DNA from 2 places in the Micromonospora sp. NPDC049081 genome. Region 1 is predicted to be linked to the other one. Evidence: riboswitches for the same ligand, from Rfam matches in the RefSeq annotation. Region 1 holds a riboswitch; the other holds the start of a gene.
What was found. Region 1 has a riboswitch for S-adenosylmethionine ahead of thrC (threonine synthase). Riboswitches for the same ligand answer to the same signal wherever they lie in the genome.
Positions count from the first base shown of each region.

Region 2: another riboswitch for S-adenosylmethionine. It lies ahead of AB0B63_RS12015 (ABC transporter substrate-binding protein); the one in region 1 lies ahead of thrC (threonine synthase).

Region 1 is NZ_JBEZEK010000010.1:41,564-49,859, reverse strand. It holds gene AB0B63_RS16630 (cold-shock protein) at 83-286, opposite strand; gene AB0B63_RS16625 (GNAT family N-acetyltransferase) at 510-1,040, shown strand; gene paaN (phenylacetic acid degradation protein PaaN) at 1,370-3,043, opposite strand; gene AB0B63_RS16615 (GNAT family N-acetyltransferase) at 3,096-4,115, opposite strand; gene thrC (threonine synthase) at 4,364-5,650, opposite strand; SAM riboswitch class I at 5,660-5,795, opposite strand; gene AB0B63_RS16605 (hypothetical protein) at 6,087-6,815, shown strand; gene AB0B63_RS16600 (DoxX family protein) at 6,871-7,320, opposite strand; gene AB0B63_RS16595 (hypothetical protein) at 8,191-8,296, shown strand, end outside.
Region 2 is NZ_JBEZEK010000006.1:121,280-129,575, reverse strand. It holds gene AB0B63_RS12040 (hypothetical protein) at 1-100, shown strand, start outside; gene tatA (Sec-independent protein translocase subunit TatA) at 362-706, shown strand; gene tatC (twin-arginine translocase subunit TatC) at 725-1,678, shown strand; gene AB0B63_RS12025 (amino acid ABC transporter ATP-binding protein) at 1,755-2,504, opposite strand; gene AB0B63_RS12020 (amino acid ABC transporter permease) at 2,501-3,298, opposite strand; gene AB0B63_RS12015 (ABC transporter substrate-binding protein) at 3,340-4,239, opposite strand; SAM riboswitch class IV at 4,511-4,622, opposite strand; gene AB0B63_RS12010 (helix-turn-helix domain-containing protein) at 4,690-5,106, opposite strand; gene AB0B63_RS12005 (SDR family oxidoreductase) at 5,226-6,074, shown strand; gene AB0B63_RS12000 (RNA 2'-phosphotransferase) at 6,170-6,706, shown strand; gene AB0B63_RS11995 (GAF and ANTAR domain-containing protein) at 6,902-7,612, shown strand; gene AB0B63_RS11990 (GAF and ANTAR domain-containing protein) at 7,624-8,296, opposite strand, start outside.

The DNA of each region.
Region 1 (8,296 bases):
ACGGTTCACGATCTTTCCCCGCACCGACCCCCGCCGCCAACCGTCCCACGGGCGGCCCGGCGGGTGGGGCCCGCAGGACAGGTCAGGCGATGACGCGGACCCGTTCGGCCTGCGGCCCCTTCTGACCCTGGGCGATCTCGAACTCCACCCGCTGACCGTCGTCGAGCGCCTTGTAGCCGTCCATCTCGATGGCGGAGAAGTGGACGAAGACGTCCTGCCCGCCGTCGACGGCGATAAAGCCGTAGCCTTTTTCGGAGTTGAACCACTTGACGGTGCCCTGTGCCACGGTGCACTTCCTCACTCTGCGCGGCGTTCCACAACCCCGGGATGCCGGCGGGCCGACAGCGGAGAACCACCGTTTCGGCGGTCGGTGAAGGCCGCTGAATCGGTGACCGAAATCGCACGCTACACGAGGAGTGACGACCGCGCACGACCTCAAATCGGTCTAAATCGGACGGGTATCGACCCGGTTACCCATCGGCGTTCATCGCTGCGGTATGCATGCGCACATGACATCTGCCCCGGCCCCACCGGTGACCCGGACGGCACCCGTGCACCGGGTGCGCCCGCAGGACGCCGCCCGGATGCGGGCGCTGCGGTTGGAGATGCTCGCGGATGCGCCGCTGGCCTTCCTGGAGACCGTCGCCGAGGCCGCCGCCCGCCCGCACGCCGACTACGCGGCCCGGATCGCGTACGTGTCCCAGGGGTGCCACACCGCCCAGTTCGTGGCCGATCCCGGCGGCCGGCTGGTCGGCCACGCGGGCGGCACCGTCTCCCCCGACGAGCCGGACCTGACGGTCGTCTACGCGGTCTACGTGAACCCCTCGTGGCGGGGCACCGGCCTACTCGGCGCGCTGATCGACGAGGTCGCCGCCTGGTCGCGCGCCTGCGGCCGACCACAGCTCATGCTCGAGGTGGTGGTCGGCAACGACCGCGCCTACCGGGCCTACCACCGTCTGGGCTTCACCGACACCGGCGTCCGCGTCCCGCACCCCAAGATCCCCGCCCTCAACGAACTCCAGATGCGCCGCCCCGCCTGACCCCCACCCCCAAAACCCCGGGCCGGACCGCGCCGGACCGGACCGCGCCAGGCCGGACCGCGCCGCGCCAGGCCAGGCCAGGCCGCGCCGGACCGGGCCGGACCGGGCCAGGCCGCGCCGGGCCGCGCCGGGCCGCGCCGGTGATCAAGAGGTTTACGTCAAATCAGCCACTCAGGATGACGTAAACCTCTTGATCACCGACCACGGACCACGGAACACGGAACACGGAACACCGACCACCGAACACCGAACACCCCCGCCCGCAGCCGGAGCGCGGACGGGGGTGGGGGTGGTCGGGAAGGCAGGGGCGTGGGACGGGGACGGTGGGGTCAGGCGGGGCGGCGGGACTGGACGATGCGGAAGCGGTTGGCGACGTAGGCGCCGTCGGTGAGGGCGGCGTTGGCGGCCGGGTTCGCGCCGCTGCCGTGGAAGTCCGAGAAAGCGGCGGACTGGTTCACGAAGACCCCACCGGTGAGGTTGGCCGACAGGTGCACCCCGACGTCGATCGCGGCGGCCTCGACGGCGTCCAGCACCGCCTCGTCGGTGGAGTAGACGGCGGCGGTCAGCGCGCCGGACTCTCCGACGGTGGACCGCAGGATCTCGATGCTGTGCGCGGTCGAGTCGGTGGCGATGACGAAGGAGATCGGCCCGAACCATTCCCGGCCGTAGACCTCGGTGTCGGTGGCGGCGAGCTTGACGATGGTCGGCGTCCGGACCACCGCGTCGGGCAGCGCGGGGTGGGTGACGGTACGCGACTCCAGCACCGCCTCGCCGACCTTGGTGACCTCGTCGAGGCGTTCCAGCACTCCGTCGTTGACGATCGCCCCGGTCAGCTCGACGCCCCGGGCCGGGTCGGCGGTGAGCTTGCCGACGGTGGCGGCGATGCCGGCGGCCACCTCGTCGAAGCTCTTGTGCCCCTGGTCGGTGGTGATGCCGGCGGCGGGGATGAGGATGTTCTGCGAGGTGGTGCACATCTGCCCGCTGTAGAGGGTCAGCGTGAAACCGAGGTTGCGGCACATGCCGGCGAAGTCGTCGGTGGAGTCGATGACGACGGTGTTCAGGCCGGCCTTCTCGGTGTAGACGGTCGCCTGCCGGGCGTTGGCCTCCAGCCAGTCGCCGTACCCGGTGGAGCCGGTGAAGTCGACGATCTTCACTGCCGGGTGCAGGGCGAGGATCGAGGCGAGCTTCTCGCCGGGGGCCTCGGGGGCGAGCAGCACCAGGTCGGGGTCGAAGCCGGCCTCGGCGAGCACCTCCCGGGCGTACTTCACGGTGATCGCCAGGGGCAGCACCGCGCGGGGGTGCGGCTTGACCACGACCGGGTTGCCGGTGACCAGTGAGGCGAACAGCCCGGGGTACGAGTTCCAGGTCGGGAAGGTGTTGCAGCCGATCACCAGGGCCACCCCGCGCGGCACCACGTGGAACGTCTTGGTCATCCGCAGCGGGTCGCCCTTGCCGGCGGCCTTCTCCCAGCTGGCCGTCCCGGGGTGCCGGGTCATCTCGGCGTACGCGTAGGCGATCGCTTCCAGGGCCCGGTCCAGCGCGTGTGCGCCGCCGGCCTGGAAGGCCATCACGAACGCCTGGCCGCTGGTGAACTGCACCGCGTTGGCCAGTTCGAAGACGTGCTTGTGCAACCGGTCGAGGATCTCCAGGCACACCCCCGCCCGGGTCTGCGGGCCGGCGTCGCGCCAGGCCGGCAGGGCGGCGGAGGCGGCGGCGACCACCTCGTCGGCGCCCGGGTGCGGGTAGCGCACGTCCAGGGCCACCCCGAACGGGCTCGTCTCGGTGGCGACCCGGTCGGCCGTGCCGGGCTGGTCGAGCGGAAAGTCGCCACCGAGGTACGCCTCGAAGGCGGCCTTCCCGTCGGCGGCGGCGGTCTCGCCGTACACCCGGGGGCTGGGCGATTCGGGGTAGGCGGACCAGTACCCGCGTTCGGTGATCGCGGTCAGCGCGCGGTGCAGGGTGTCGGCGTGCCTGTCGTACAGCGGGTGCGGGGTCTCCGTCATGCCCGCCATCATGCAACAGATGATGACCAGATCAGTAGGGGCGTGTCACAGATCAGATGGTCGACTGCCACTCCGTGGACCCGGCAACCGGCCGGAACCCGAGCAGCTCGTTGATCGCGATCATGTGGGTGTTCGCCGCCGCGTTGTAGGTGTCGACCACGCTCAGCTCCGGCTCGTACGCCAGGGTGTGTTCGAGGTTCTCGGCCTTGCAGAGCAGCCCGAGCCGGCGCCCCCGGTGGGCCGGGTCGACGATGGTGATCTGCTGCCAGGCGTGCCGGGTGGTGTTCGCGGCCAGGCTGAGCACGGTCCACGCGACCAACCGGCCGGACGACTCGTGCACGGCGGCGACGCTGTAGCGGCGGACGCCCCGCGCGTCCAGCGCCCGCTCCATGCCCTGGATGCGCTCGGCGTCCATCCGCTCGGGTTCCCACTCCAGGTCACCCAGGGGTGCGTCGGTCATCATCCGGCCCTCCAGGTAGGCGAGGTCGGCGAGGTGCTCCGACGGCGGGTGCCCGTGCCAGCGGACCGTGCGGTAGCCGGCGACGGCCGAGCGCGCCCCGGCCCGCAGCGTCGCCAGCCGGTCCCGGTCGAGCGCGGTGACGTCGAGTCGACGACGGACGTCGACCAGCGCCGCCTTCGCGCCGAGCGCCGCCGCGAAGGCCGCCCCGGGCAGTTGTCCACCCGGCTCGCCGGGCAGCGCGGCCACGGCGGAGCCGACCATCCGCTTGCCGCCGGCCTCCCGCAGCTGCTCGCGGGCGTGCGTGAACAACGCCCGCCCCACTCCCGCCCGCCGGTGCGCCGGGTCCACCACCAGCTCGACGCTGGCGTTGTCGGTGTTGTCCAGCAGGTGGAGGTTGAGCCGGACCCAGCCGGCGACCACGCCGTCCAGTCGCGCCACCGACCAGCGGGTGTCGATGCCGGGCATCGGGTGCCGCAGCGGCGCCTCGAACCGGCGACGGCACAGCGGCGGCAGGTCGGGCGACTCCGTCGCTTCGACCGTGGCCGCGATCCGGTAGACCGCGTCGAGGGCCGGCTGGTCGGTCGGATCGATTGCTGCGATGTCCACGGTCACGCCGGGAGTCTGCCTGTCGACGACGAAGGGGGCCAGCGGATTTCCGCTGGCCCCCTTGCACGTTGGTCGGGAGGGACGTTCGCACAACGCCTCCGGCGTTGGGTCGCAAGAACTTGAAAAGTCTCCGGCGAAAGCCCTCCCGCACGGAGCATCTTGCGCCGCCCGGTTCCTGCCGTCAAGTCCTTCCCGGCGGGTTTTCGCCACTCACCGCGAAATTCCGGTCACCCGGAGATCAACTCGCCCGGGGATCAGGAGAGGAGGCCGGCGTCGCGGGCGGCCCGCAGGGACGGCTTGATCCGGTGGGTGGGGCCGACCTGGCCGGCGACCGCGTCGATGGTCTTCAGGCCCTCGCCGGTGTTGAACACGACCGTCTCGGCGGTCGGGTCGAGCCGGCCGGACTCGACGAGCTTGCGCAGCACCGCAACGGTCACCCCGCCGGCCGTCTCGGCGAAGACCCCGGTGGTGCGGGCCAGCAACCGGATGCCGGCGCGGATCTCCTCGTCGTCGACGTACTCCATCCAGCCGCCGGTCCGCCGCACCGCCTCCAGGGCGTACAGGCCGGCGGCCGGGTCGCCGATGTTGAGCGACTTGGCGATGCCGGTCGGCCGGACCGGGGTGATGGTGTCGGTGTCGGCGTGCAGGGCGGCGGCGATCGGGTTGCAGCCGGCCGACTGGGCGCCGAACACCTTCCAACCCCCGGCGGGCGCCTCGACCAGCCCGATCTCGACCAGCTCGGAGAACGCCTTGTCGATCTTGGTGAGCAGCTCGCCCGAGGCCATCGGGACGACCACCTGGGCCGGGATACGCCAGCCGAGCTGCTCGGCCACCTCGTACCCGAGGGTCTTGGAGCCCTCGGCGTAATAGGGCCGGACGTTGACGTTGACGAACGCGGTGTCCTCGAACTCGTCGGTCTCCACCAGCTCCCCGCAGAGCCGGTTCACGTCGTCGTACGAGCCGTCGATGGCGACCAGGTCGCCGCCGTAGACGGCGGTGGTGATCACCTTGCCCTGCTCCAGGTCACCCGGGATGAAGACCACCGAGGGCGCTCCGGCGCGGGCCGCGTGGGCGGCCACCGAGTTGGCCAGGTTGCCGGTCGAGGCGCAGGCGAACCGGGTGAAGCCGAGCGCCTTCGCGGCGGTCAGCGCCACCGAGACGACCCGGTCCTTGAACGAGTGGGTCGGGTTGGCGCTGTCGTCCTTGACCCACAGCGGCGCGCTGATGCCGAGTTCGGCGGCGAGGTTCGGGGCCGCCACCAGCGGGGTGAGCCCCGGGTCGAGGGTGACCCGGGTGGCCGGGTCCTGGCCGGCGGGCAGGAGGGCGGCGTACCGCCAGATGTTCTGCGGGCCGGCCTCGATCTGCTCCCGGGTGACGGCGGCCAGTGCGGCGGTGTCGTAGTCGACCTCCAGCGGGCCGAAACACTCGTAACAGGCGTGCTGCGCGGCGAGCGGGTAGCGGGCGGAGCAGGCGCGGCAGACCAGGGCGCGGGCCGGGCTGGCGGTGGTGTCGATACCGGGGGCGGCGAGCGTCGACGTCATGGCGGATTCCTCTCATCTTTCCCCGCATCGCACCCTGCGGCGGGGACGGAATTGGCACCTGCCCCGCGGGACGCTCAGCGATGAGCGCGCGGGGTGGTTGCCGGGGCGTCGTCGGGCCGTATCCCTCAGCCCCTCTGGATGAGGTATGCAGTTGTGCCGTCGAGTCTAGGCAGCTTCGCCGCCATCGCCCAGTCTGCTTCCCACGGTGTGAACCACCTGCCGGCGGGGCGTGCGCCGGCCGCACCGGAAGCCATTGATGTTTCGGGCAAGTTTCCAGCTCAGTACGCCCTTGTGCGGATCCGCGCACCGGCCCTCCGGTCGGCCCCTGACGGCGCTCCGACAGGCCGGTAGGGGGCCGGCCGACGAGCCGATGACCGACATTGCCATCGATCAGTACGGTGCGGGAGACCTGACGTCGAGAGAGGACCCCCCGCCCATGCGACGGATCCCGTCGAGCCTTGCGACCCTCACCATGGTCTGCCTACTGACCGCCGCCTGCGGGGGTGAGCAGGGCGGGACGGACGAGGCCGCGTCCACCGTCGGCCCGTCCACCGGGCCCTCCACCGCCTCGGTGCTGAGTCAGGTCTCGCCCGAGGCGACTCCCACCAGCGGGGCTCCCTCGCCGGAGGTGAAGAAGGCCACCCCCACCACCCCGCCGGCCGCCGCCCCGACCACCACCGCCGCCGCGCCGGTCAAGGCACCGTTGACCTGCGCCCATCTGGCGGAGGCCCGGCTCGGCAGCAGCAAGACGCCCTACAACGGCTACCCGGACTACCTGCCGCTGGCCGGGGGGCAGTGGTCGGGCGAGGACGGGGCCACCGTGACGCTCCAGAAGCCCTGCGGCATCGGTGACCTCGACGGCGACGGCGCGGAGGACGCGGTGGGCGCGGTGGCGATCAAGACCGGGGGCAGCGGCACCTTCTACACGCTCGCGGCGTGGCGCAACAGCGGTGGCCTGCCGGTGTTCCGCGCGCTGACCGACCTCGGCGACCGGACCCCGGTCGTCTCGATCAGCGTGGCCGGGCGCAAGGCCACCGTGGTCTGGCTGACCCGCAGCCCCAGCCGGGGCATGGCCGAGCTGGACATCAAGCGGACGTCGGTCTACAAGCTCTCCGGCAGCACCCTCGCCGAGGTGAGTCACACCGACGCGCCGTACAACCCCTGACCGCACGCGTCGCCGGAGCCGCCTCGTTGCGGCTCCGGCGACGCCGGTCAGTACGTCAGGCCGGCACCGAGCTTCGCTCCGTTACCGGTGCCGACGGGGCGTCGGCGCTGCGGCGGGCGAGCAGCGTGTCCAGCGCCCAGGAGCCCGGGCCGAGCACCGCGATCAGCAGGAACGACCAGCAGAAGAGCGCCGACAGCTCGCCTCCGTTGCGCAGCGGCAGCAGCCCTTCCGGCTGGTGCACCACGAAGTAGGCGTACGCCATCGAGCCGGACGCGAGGAGCGCGGCGGGCCGGGTGAAGAGCCCGGCCAGCACCAGCGCGCCGCAGACGAGCTGGATCAGTGCGGCCCACCAGCCGGGCCAGGCACCGACCGGGACAGCCTTGCCGGTCACGGGGTTGCCGCCGAACAACCCGAAGACCGAGGACAGGCCGTGCAGCATGAACAGCAGGCCGATGACGATGCGGTACAGCGAGAGGGTCGGCCCGCCGAGCCGAGACACGTTCATGGGAACCTCCATGGAAGGGATTACGTCCCCTCATGATGAGGCATCGAAGCAGTTAAATCGATAAATTCTTTGTTACTGGGAAGGTCTCGGCGCGAGACATTACCCCACCCCGACGTCCCGGCGTCACCCCTACGTCTCGTCGGGAGTGACGCCGGGCCCACGCGCCCGCGACCACCACCACCGGTCGACCCCGACCACCTCCCCGCCGCGAGCCGGAGCGGCCAGAATGTAATGATTGTTAACTATGAATTAACTGTCACGAATTTCATACGCCGCGTTTATGGAAAATGAATATGCACGCAATTCGCGCGGGAAGCCACCGGGAGGTCACCGGGGAACCCCGACCGGGCCCGGCCCACCCGACCAGCGGCGAGGGGACCGGCCCCGACACCGCCGCCAGCGCGAGGTGCCCGCACTGCGCGCCAACTTCAGACGACAGCAGGCGGTTGGCGCGGTTTACCCGCGACACCCGGAACGCCCCACCCGTCAGCAATTTTCACGAGGCCCGGTCCCGACACCCCGCGCCGCGCTTCGACATCGACTCACGGCAGTAGCCGGCACGGCCGCCAGTTCAAAAATCCTTAACAATTTTTCCGGTGATAACGGGCTGCGTAATACGTTAGCCTCGGCACCACGTTGCCCCCGGAACTGCGACAACCACCCTCGGAATCACCCGCCAAAACCACCCCACCGAGCCGGCCCGTAACCTCGCGCCGGCAATTTGCCATTCCCGTCGACCGACGCGATGCGGCAACCTGCACCACCCCTCCGGGTGCACCGCCGATTACCCATATCCCCTGGTCGAGAGCGATCCAGCCCACCCGTCCCGGCTATCGCCAGCCCGACCGGTCGTTTACGGAAAGGACCACCGTGCGACGTCGACCACCCCTACCGGGACGACTGCTGCCCGCATTTGCCACCCTGATCCTGCTGCCCCTGCTCGCCACTCCGGCCCACGCCGACATTCGCCCCGAAA
Region 2 (8,296 bases), on a different contig from region 1:
CAGCGCCGAGGCGCTCCAGGAACGGGTCGAGGCGCTCCAGCGGCAGGGCGAGACGACCCAGCAGCGGCTGGAACTGATCAAGGCCAAGCGCGGCGACTGATCGACGGCCGGGCGCGGGAGTGATCGACATCCGGCGCGGGAACTGATCGACACCGGTCGGTGAACCGCGCGTCCGCCGCCCACCCGGCGTCCGATTCACGCAGCTCTGCACCCGTACAGGTGGTTGACGGGACACTCAGCGGTGGTCAAGACTTCACCGGCCGGGCCGCATCAGCGGTGGCCCGGCGGGTGGCAGCAGCCCGTCTCGCACGTACGATGGGCAGCGACCCCACCCTTCGACACAGAGCGACTGGAGCTTCCCATGGGTGCCCTCAAGCCGTGGCACATCGCCGTACTCGTGGTTGTGCTGATCCTGCTCTTCGGCGCGAAGCGGCTTCCCGACGCGGCCCGCTCGCTCGGCCGTTCGTTGCGGATCATCAAGGCGGAGACCAAGAGCCTGGCCGACGACGACCGCGACCTGGCCGAGAAGGCCGACGCGCAGGCCGGCTACCAGCCGCTGCCGCCCCAGCAGCAGCCCGTGCAGCAGCAGCCGTACGCGCCGCAGCCCCAGCAGCAGTACGCCCAGCCGCAGTACGCCCCGCAGCAGGCTCCGCAGCAGCCGGTCGCCCCGCCGGTCGACCCGGTGCAGCGCGTCCGCGACAACTGACCGAAGGGCCCCACCACCGTGGCCTTCGCGCTCCGTAAACGCGGCCCCAGCACCTTCGAACGGGCCTCCGACGGTTCCATGACCCTGATGGAGCATGTCCGCGAGCTGCGGAACCGGCTGTTCCGCGCCTCGCTGGCGATCCTGGTCGGCTTCGGCTTCGGCATCTGGCTGGCGACGCCGGTCCGGGTGCTGCTCTCGAAGCCGTACTGCGACCTGCCTCAGGCGAGGGACCCGGATACCGGGCTGTGTAAGTTCGTCCAGCTCGGCGTTGCCGATGTCTTCCTGCTCAATCTGAAGATCGGCCTCTGGGTCGGGTTGATCATCGCGGCACCGGTCTGGCTCTACCAGCTCTGGGCGTTCATCGCGCCGGGTCTGCACCGGCACGAGCGGCGGTACGCGTACATCTTCACGACGCTCGCCGCGCCGTTGTTCGCGGCCGGCGCGGTGTTGGCCTTCTTCGTCACCACCAAGGGCCTGGAGTTCCTGCTCGACATCTCCGGTGGCGACATCTCCACCACCCTGGAGGTCACCCGCTACATCTCGTTCGTCACCAACCTGATCCTGTTGTTCGGGGTGGCGTTCGAGTTCCCGCTGGTGGTGCTGATGCTCAACTTCGTCGGGTTGGCCAGCGCCCGCAAGTTGCTGAGCTGGTGGCGGGTTGCGGTCTTCGTGTTCTTCGCCTTCTCCGCCGTGGTGACGCCCACCCCCGACCCGTTCGGCATGACCGCGTTGGCGATCTGCCTCTGCGCGCTCTACTTCGCCGCGGTCGGGGTGGCCTTCATCAACGACCGGCGCAAGGGGCGGCGTAAGGAGTCCTACGCGGGGCTGAGCGACGACGAGGTGTCGCCGTTGGAGTTGGACGACGACCCGGTGGTGGCCACGCCGGAGCTGGAGTTGTCCGAGCCGGTGCACGCCTCCGAGCCGGTGGCCCCACCCAAACCGATCGACCGCCGCTACGACGACATGACCTGAGCGTCAGGTCATCCGCACCACCCGACGCCGCTCCCGCCCTGCCGGGAGCGGCGTCGCCCGTCCGGCCCCGGCGGGCTCAGAGCACCTGGGACAGGAAGCGGCGCAGCCGGGGGTGCTGCGGCGTCTCGAAGACCGCCTCCGGTGCGCCGGCCTCCAGCACCACCCCGTGGTCCATGAACGCGACGGTGTCGGCGACCGAGCGGGCGAAGCCCATCTCGTGGGTGACCACCACCATCGTCATGCCCCCGGCGGACAGCTCGGCCATCACCCCGAGCACCCCCTTGACCAGCTCCGGGTCGAGCGCCGAGGTGGCCTCGTCGAAGAGCATCACCTCAGGTTGCAGGGCCAGCGCCCGGGCGATGGCGACCCGCTGCTGCTGACCGCCGGAGAGGTGGGCGGGCCGGGAGTCGGCCTTGCCGGCGAGGCCGACCAGCGCCAACTGGGTCCGGGCCAGCGCGACCGCCTCGTCCTCGGGCAGCTTCTTGAGCCGGCGCAACGCCAGGGTGATGTTGCGCAGCACGGTCATGTGCGGAAACAGGTTGAACTGCTGGAAGACCATGCCGATCCGCTGCCGCAGGGCGTCCGGGTCGTCGCGCAGCACGCTGCGCCCGTCGAGCAGGACGTCACCGGCGTCCGGCTCGATCAGCCGGTTGACGGTGCGCAGCAGGGTGGACTTGCCGGAACCGGACGGTCCGATGACGCAGGCCGTCGCGCCCCGGGCGACGTCCAGGTCGACGCCGCGCAGCACCCGGTTGGCCCCGAAGGCCAGGTGCACGTCGCGGACGGCGAGGCTGACCGAGGTGGTGGTCGCGGTGCCGGCGGTCATCGGGGGTCCTCCCGGGGGGTACGCGGTTGCGGTAGGGCGGTCTCGCCGGCCAGGGCCAGCCCGCCGTCGTCGTCGGGGTCGACGGTGACCGTCCGGCCCCGGCGCAACCGGCGGTCGATGGCGTTGACGGCGTGCGTCAGCGGCACGGTCAGCAGCAGGTAGCACAGGCCGGCCAGCAGCAGCGCCGACTGGTTGCCGGTGTTGGCCGCGTAGTCCTGCCCGATCCGGAACAACTCCCGCTGGCTGGCCAGCAGGCCGAGGAAGTAGACCAGGCTGGAGTCCTTGATCAGCGCGATCAGCTGATTGACCCAGGCCGGCAGCACCCGGCGTACCCCTTGCGGGACGATGACCAGGCGCATCGCCTCACCCCAGGAGAAGCCCAGCGCTCGGGCCCCCTCCAGCTGCGCCGCCTCCACGCTCTGGATGCCGGAGCGGAAGATCTCCCCGATGTACGCGGCGGCGATCAGCGACAGCGCCAGGATGCCCAGCGGGTAGGGGTTGGGACCCCACACCTGCATGCCGAGCGGGGCCAGGCCGACGCCGATCAGCAGGATGGTGGCGGCGGCCGGCAGGCCCCGGAACACGTCGGTGTAGACCCGGGCCGGCCAGCGCAACCACCGGGTACGGGAGAGGCCCGCCACGGCCAGCGCCATGCCGAGCACCGAGCCGAGCAGGGCGGCGGAGACCGCCAGGATCAGCGTGTTGGGCAGCCCGACGGTCAGCATCTCGGGCAGCGCCTCGCGCATGGAGTCCCCGTCGAAGAAGGTCTCCCACAGGGTGCTCAACGGATCCATCGTGTTCTCCTACCGCCCCGCTCGCTGGTCTGGTCGTACCGTCAGGAGGTGGCCGACGCCGACGGCGTCGCCGCGCCGGGGGCGGCGACGGTGCCGCTGCCGGGGGTGAAGCCGGCGGGGATCGGCCGGCCCGGGTAGTACTGCTGCTGGAGCCGGGTCCAGGTGCCGTCGGCGATGACCTCGTCGAGGCCCTTGTTCAGCGCCTCGCGCAGCGCGTCGTTGCCCTTGGCGAAGGCGTACGCGGTGGGGGTCGGGCTCAACTCCGTGGCCGCCACCGTGATCTTGCCGTTGCTGTCGGCGGCCGACTTCTCGCCGATCTCGGCGGGGGCGATCCAGGCGTCGGCGGTGCCGGCCTTGAGCTGGTTGACCGCCCCGTTGTAGTCGGGCACCCGCACCGGGTCGAGCTTGCGCGAGGTGGCGTAGTCGTCCTGCACGGTGCCCTGCACGACCACCACCCGCTTGCCGGCGAGCTGGTCGAAGCCGGTCAGCGGGGAGCCGGCGGGCACGTCGAGGCCGAAGTAGCCGAAGTCGTAGCCGTTGCCGAAGTCGACGGTCTTCTTCCGGGCCTCGGTGATGGTGATCGAGGAGCTGCCGATGTCGAACTTGCGGTTGTTGACCTGGGAGAGCAGTGCCGAGAAGTCGGTGCCGACGAACTCGACCTTCAGCCCCACCTTGCCGGCGGCCGCGACGAGCAGGTCGTTGTCGAAGCCGGTGAAGGTGCCGTCCTTGAGGTAGACGTTCGGTGGGGCGTCGGTGAGCGTGCCGGCGCGCAGCACCCCCGGCTGGAGCAGGCCGTACGGGTTGTCGGCCGGGTCGGCGGAGTCGCCGCCGCAGGCGGTCAGCGCGGTGGCGGCGAGCAGGGCGGCGACGCCGAGCGCGGCGGCCCTGGTGAGGGCGGGCCGGGGCCGCCGGGTCGTGGGCAGGGCAGGGAGGAAGCGCACGGGTGTCTCCAGAGTTGATCGGGCGACGGCGGGCGCGCGTCGCCGACGGGGTGCCCGCCGGGCACGCCGCTGAGGTGGTACGGGAAGAGGGGGTCGACTACCGGGGGCGACAGGAGTCGCTGTGGACCCGCATCAGGTCGACGTGTCGCCGTCTGACCAGCCGGACGCCGCTGCTCCGGACGCCGGCCCGGGACACGGGGGCGACGCCGTCGGTGGGCGGGGCGGGTGCGGACATGGGTTCTCCCGGGGTCGGAGTTGACCTGGGGAAACCAGGCCACGCTTGCACCGGTGGTCTACCGGTGCCTGGTCCTCACCCGGAGCACCCCACCGTGGCGGAGGGTTGCCGGCCAGCGAGCCGGGGCTTGACGCTGGCGCTCATGACCTGCCCGAAGGCTAGCAGCCGGGACCGGGCGATCGTCCACCCGTTATGACGGCCCTCACGTCCGCTCCTTACCGCCGGGCGGGACGGGTGAGACGGGTGGGTCGCGTGGTGCCGGTGGGCGCGCGGTGGGGCAGGTCGGCGTCGTAGCGGACCCGGGCCGCCTGCACCTCGGCGAGGTGGGTGGTGGCCCAGGACTCCAGTCCGGAGACCAGGTCGAGCAGGCTGCGGCCCAGGTCGGTGAGGGCGTAGTCGACCCGGGGCGGGACGCTGGCGTGCACCGTCCGGGTGACCAGGCCGTCGCGCTCCAGCCCGCGAAGGGTCTGGGTGAGCATCTTCTGGCTGATCCCGTCGATGTGTTCGGCCAGCTCGCCGTAGCGCCGGTCGCCGTCGGCGAGGGTCAGCACGACCAGCACGCTCCACCGGTCGCCGATCCGGTCGATGACCTGCCGGCTGCCGCAGTTGCGCTGGAACGGGTCGGGTCGCATCTGCTTACTCTCCATCAGTGCGTCACAAACTTCAAGGTGCCTACTCTCCGATGGGAAGTATCGCCAAGCAGCTGGGTGTTTGCCAGTACGACTGAAGTAGCCACCCGAAGGAGAACGCCATGTCCATCGTCGTCACCGGAGCCACCGGCCACCTGGGTCGCCTGATCGTCGAATCCCTGCTGCGCCGGGGCGTACCCGCCGGGAAGATCGTGGCGCTGGGGCGGGACACCGGCCGGCTCACCGACCTCGCCGACCGGGGGGTCGAGGTCCGGCCGGCCGACTACACCGACCCCGACTCGCTCCGCGCCGCCTTCGCCGACGCCGAGAAGCTGATGTTCGTCTCCGGCAGCGAGGTCGGCCAGCGGCTGCCCCAGCACCACAACGTCATCGACGCTGCCCGCGGGGCCGGTGTCGGCCTGGTCGTCTACACCAGCATCGCCCACGCCGACACCTCCGACCTGCTGCTCGCCGCCGAGCACCGGGCCACCGAGGAGGAGTTGCGCGCCTCCGGCCTGCCGTACGTGCTGCTGCGCAACAGCTGGTACCTGGAGAACTACACCGGCCAACTCGACGGCTACCTGGCCCACGGGGTCGCCGGTTCCGCGGGTGACGGCCGGGTCAGCGCCGCCACCCGCGCCGACTACGCCGAGGCCGCCGCCGAGGTGCTCACCACCGAGGGACACGCCGGTCAGGTCTACGAGCTGGGCGGTGAGGCGTTCACCATGACCGAACTGGCCGCCGAGGTGTCCCGCCAGAGTGGACACGACGTCCGCTACACCGACCTGCCGGTGCCGGCGTACACCGACCTGCTCGTCTCCGCCGGGCTGCCCGAGCCGTACGCCGCCACCCTGGCCGACGCCGACCGGGGCATCGCCCAGGGTGCGCTGTACGTGCCCGTGGACGACCTGGAGAAGCTGCTCGGCCGCCGGCCCACCAGCCTCACCGAGGCGCTCCGCGCCGCCCGCTGACCCGACCCGCGCGTCCGCCCCGGCGACACCCCGGGGCGGGCGGCGCGGGGATAACCGGTGGAACGTCGCCCCCGCCCCACCCGACAATGCTCGCCATGGATCACCAGACGCTGGTGCGGGTCAGCAAGCGGGTGTCGCTCGCCCTGCGCCACCAGCCCGCCCGGTTCGGCCTCACCCCCGACCCGGGCGGCTGGGTGTCCGTGGTCGACCTGCTGGCGGCCCTGCGGATCGACCGGGCCGACCTCGACGTGGTGGTCACGGGCAACGACAAGCAGCGCTTCGCGGTGACCCGGGACGCCGACGGGACCGAACGGATCCGGGCCAGCCAGGGCCACTCGTACCCGGTGGACCTGGGGCTGACCGCCGAACCGCCGCCGCCGCGGCTCTTCCACGGCACCGGGGCCGTCGCACTCGGCTCGATCCGGGCCACCGGACTGCACCGGGGCGGCCGACACCACGTACACCTGTCGTCGGACGTGGCGACGGCCCGGCGGGTCGGGGCCCGCCGGGGTGGCGCGGTGGTGGTACTGACCGTCGACGCGGCGGCGATGGCCCGCGACGGGCACACCTTCTACCGCAGCGCCAACGGCGTGTGGCTCACCGACGCGGTGCCGCCGGCCTACCTGGGGTGACCCGGTCACCTCCGCGACGGCTGCCGCGTCGCCGGGCGGTGCGCGCCGACGGCGGGTATGGTGCGGTTGTCGTGCCCCGCCGGGCGGGCCGGTGAACGGCCAGGGTGCCGACCTGCCGCCGGGGGCGACGCGCAGCCGGGGGCGAGCCGTTGACGCCGTCCCGCGTCCCCGCCCCAGCCGGGAAGGAGCCGCGCGATGACACCACTCTCCCTGGACCCGCACGACGCGTTGGCCGAACTCGGCCGGATCCGACTCGACGAGGTCGGCGTGGACGAGGTGTTGCAGCTGATCGCCGACCTGGCGGGGCGCAGCCTACGGGGGGCCCACGAGGTCTCGGTGACCCTGCTGCGCGGCGCTGTGCCGCACAGCATCGCCGTCACCGGCGACGTCGCGCTGCTGCTCGACGAGTGGCAGTACCGGCAGGCCCACGGGCCGTGCCTGGACGCCGCCGTCACCGGCGACACCCTCGTCGTGGCCGACACCGCCACCGAGGAACGGTGGCCGGCCTGGGCGGCCCGGGCCGCCGACGCGGGTGTCGGCAGCACGCTCGCCGTCGGCCTGCCGATCCAGGAGGCGGTGGTCGGCGCCCTCAACCTCTACGGGACGACCCCCCGCGCGTTCGACGCCGACACGGTCGAGCTGGCCCGGACCTTCGCCGCGTACGCCGCGGTGGCCCTGGCCAACGCCCACCTCTACTCCAGCGCCACCACCCTGGCCGAACAGATGCGGGCGGCGATGGAGAGCCGGGCGGTCATCGAGCAGGCCAAGGGCATCATCATGGGTCAACGCCGGTGCACGGCCGACGAGGCCTTCGGCATTCTCACCAAGCTCTCCCAGGACACCAACCGTCGGCTGCGCGACGTCGCCGCCGCACTGGTCGGCAGGGCCACCGCCGGCAGTCGCTGAACCGGCGTGGCTCAGCGGTCGGCGGCGGTGGGTTGACCGGGCACCGGCCGGACGACCTGCTGCACCAGGGCCTCCGCCACGTCGCGCAGCTTGCGGTTGGAATTCTGGGAGACCCGGGCCAGCATCGCGAACGCCTCGTCGGCCGTGCACCGGCGTTGACCCATGATGATGCCCTTGGCCTGCTCGATGACCGCCCGGTTGCGCATCGCCTCCTGCATCTGCCCGGCCAGGGTGGCGGTGCTGTCGTACAGGTGGGCGTTGGCCAGGGCCACCGCGGCGTGTCCGGCGAGTGCCCGGGCCGGCTCGGCCACCCTGCTGAAGGCGTCCGGTCGGGTGGCGTAGAGGTTGAGGGCGCCGACCACCGCCTCCTGGATCGGCAGACCGATCGACATCGCCGAGGACACCCCTGACGCGTGGGCCCGGGTCGCCCACTCCGGCCAGCGCGGCTCCCGGGTCATGTCGGTGACGATCAGCACGGTGCCGGTGGTGGCCGCGTCCAGGCACGGGCCGCGACCCTGTTCGTACTGCCACTGGTCGAGCCGGCGGGCGAGGTCACCGGTGTGGGCGGCGGTCTTCGCCTCGGTGCCGTGCACCAGGGTCACCGAGGTCTCCGTCGTACCCGGGATGCTGTCCCGGGCGACCTCGGTGATCCGGGTCAGGACGGCGTCGAGGCCCATCTCGTCG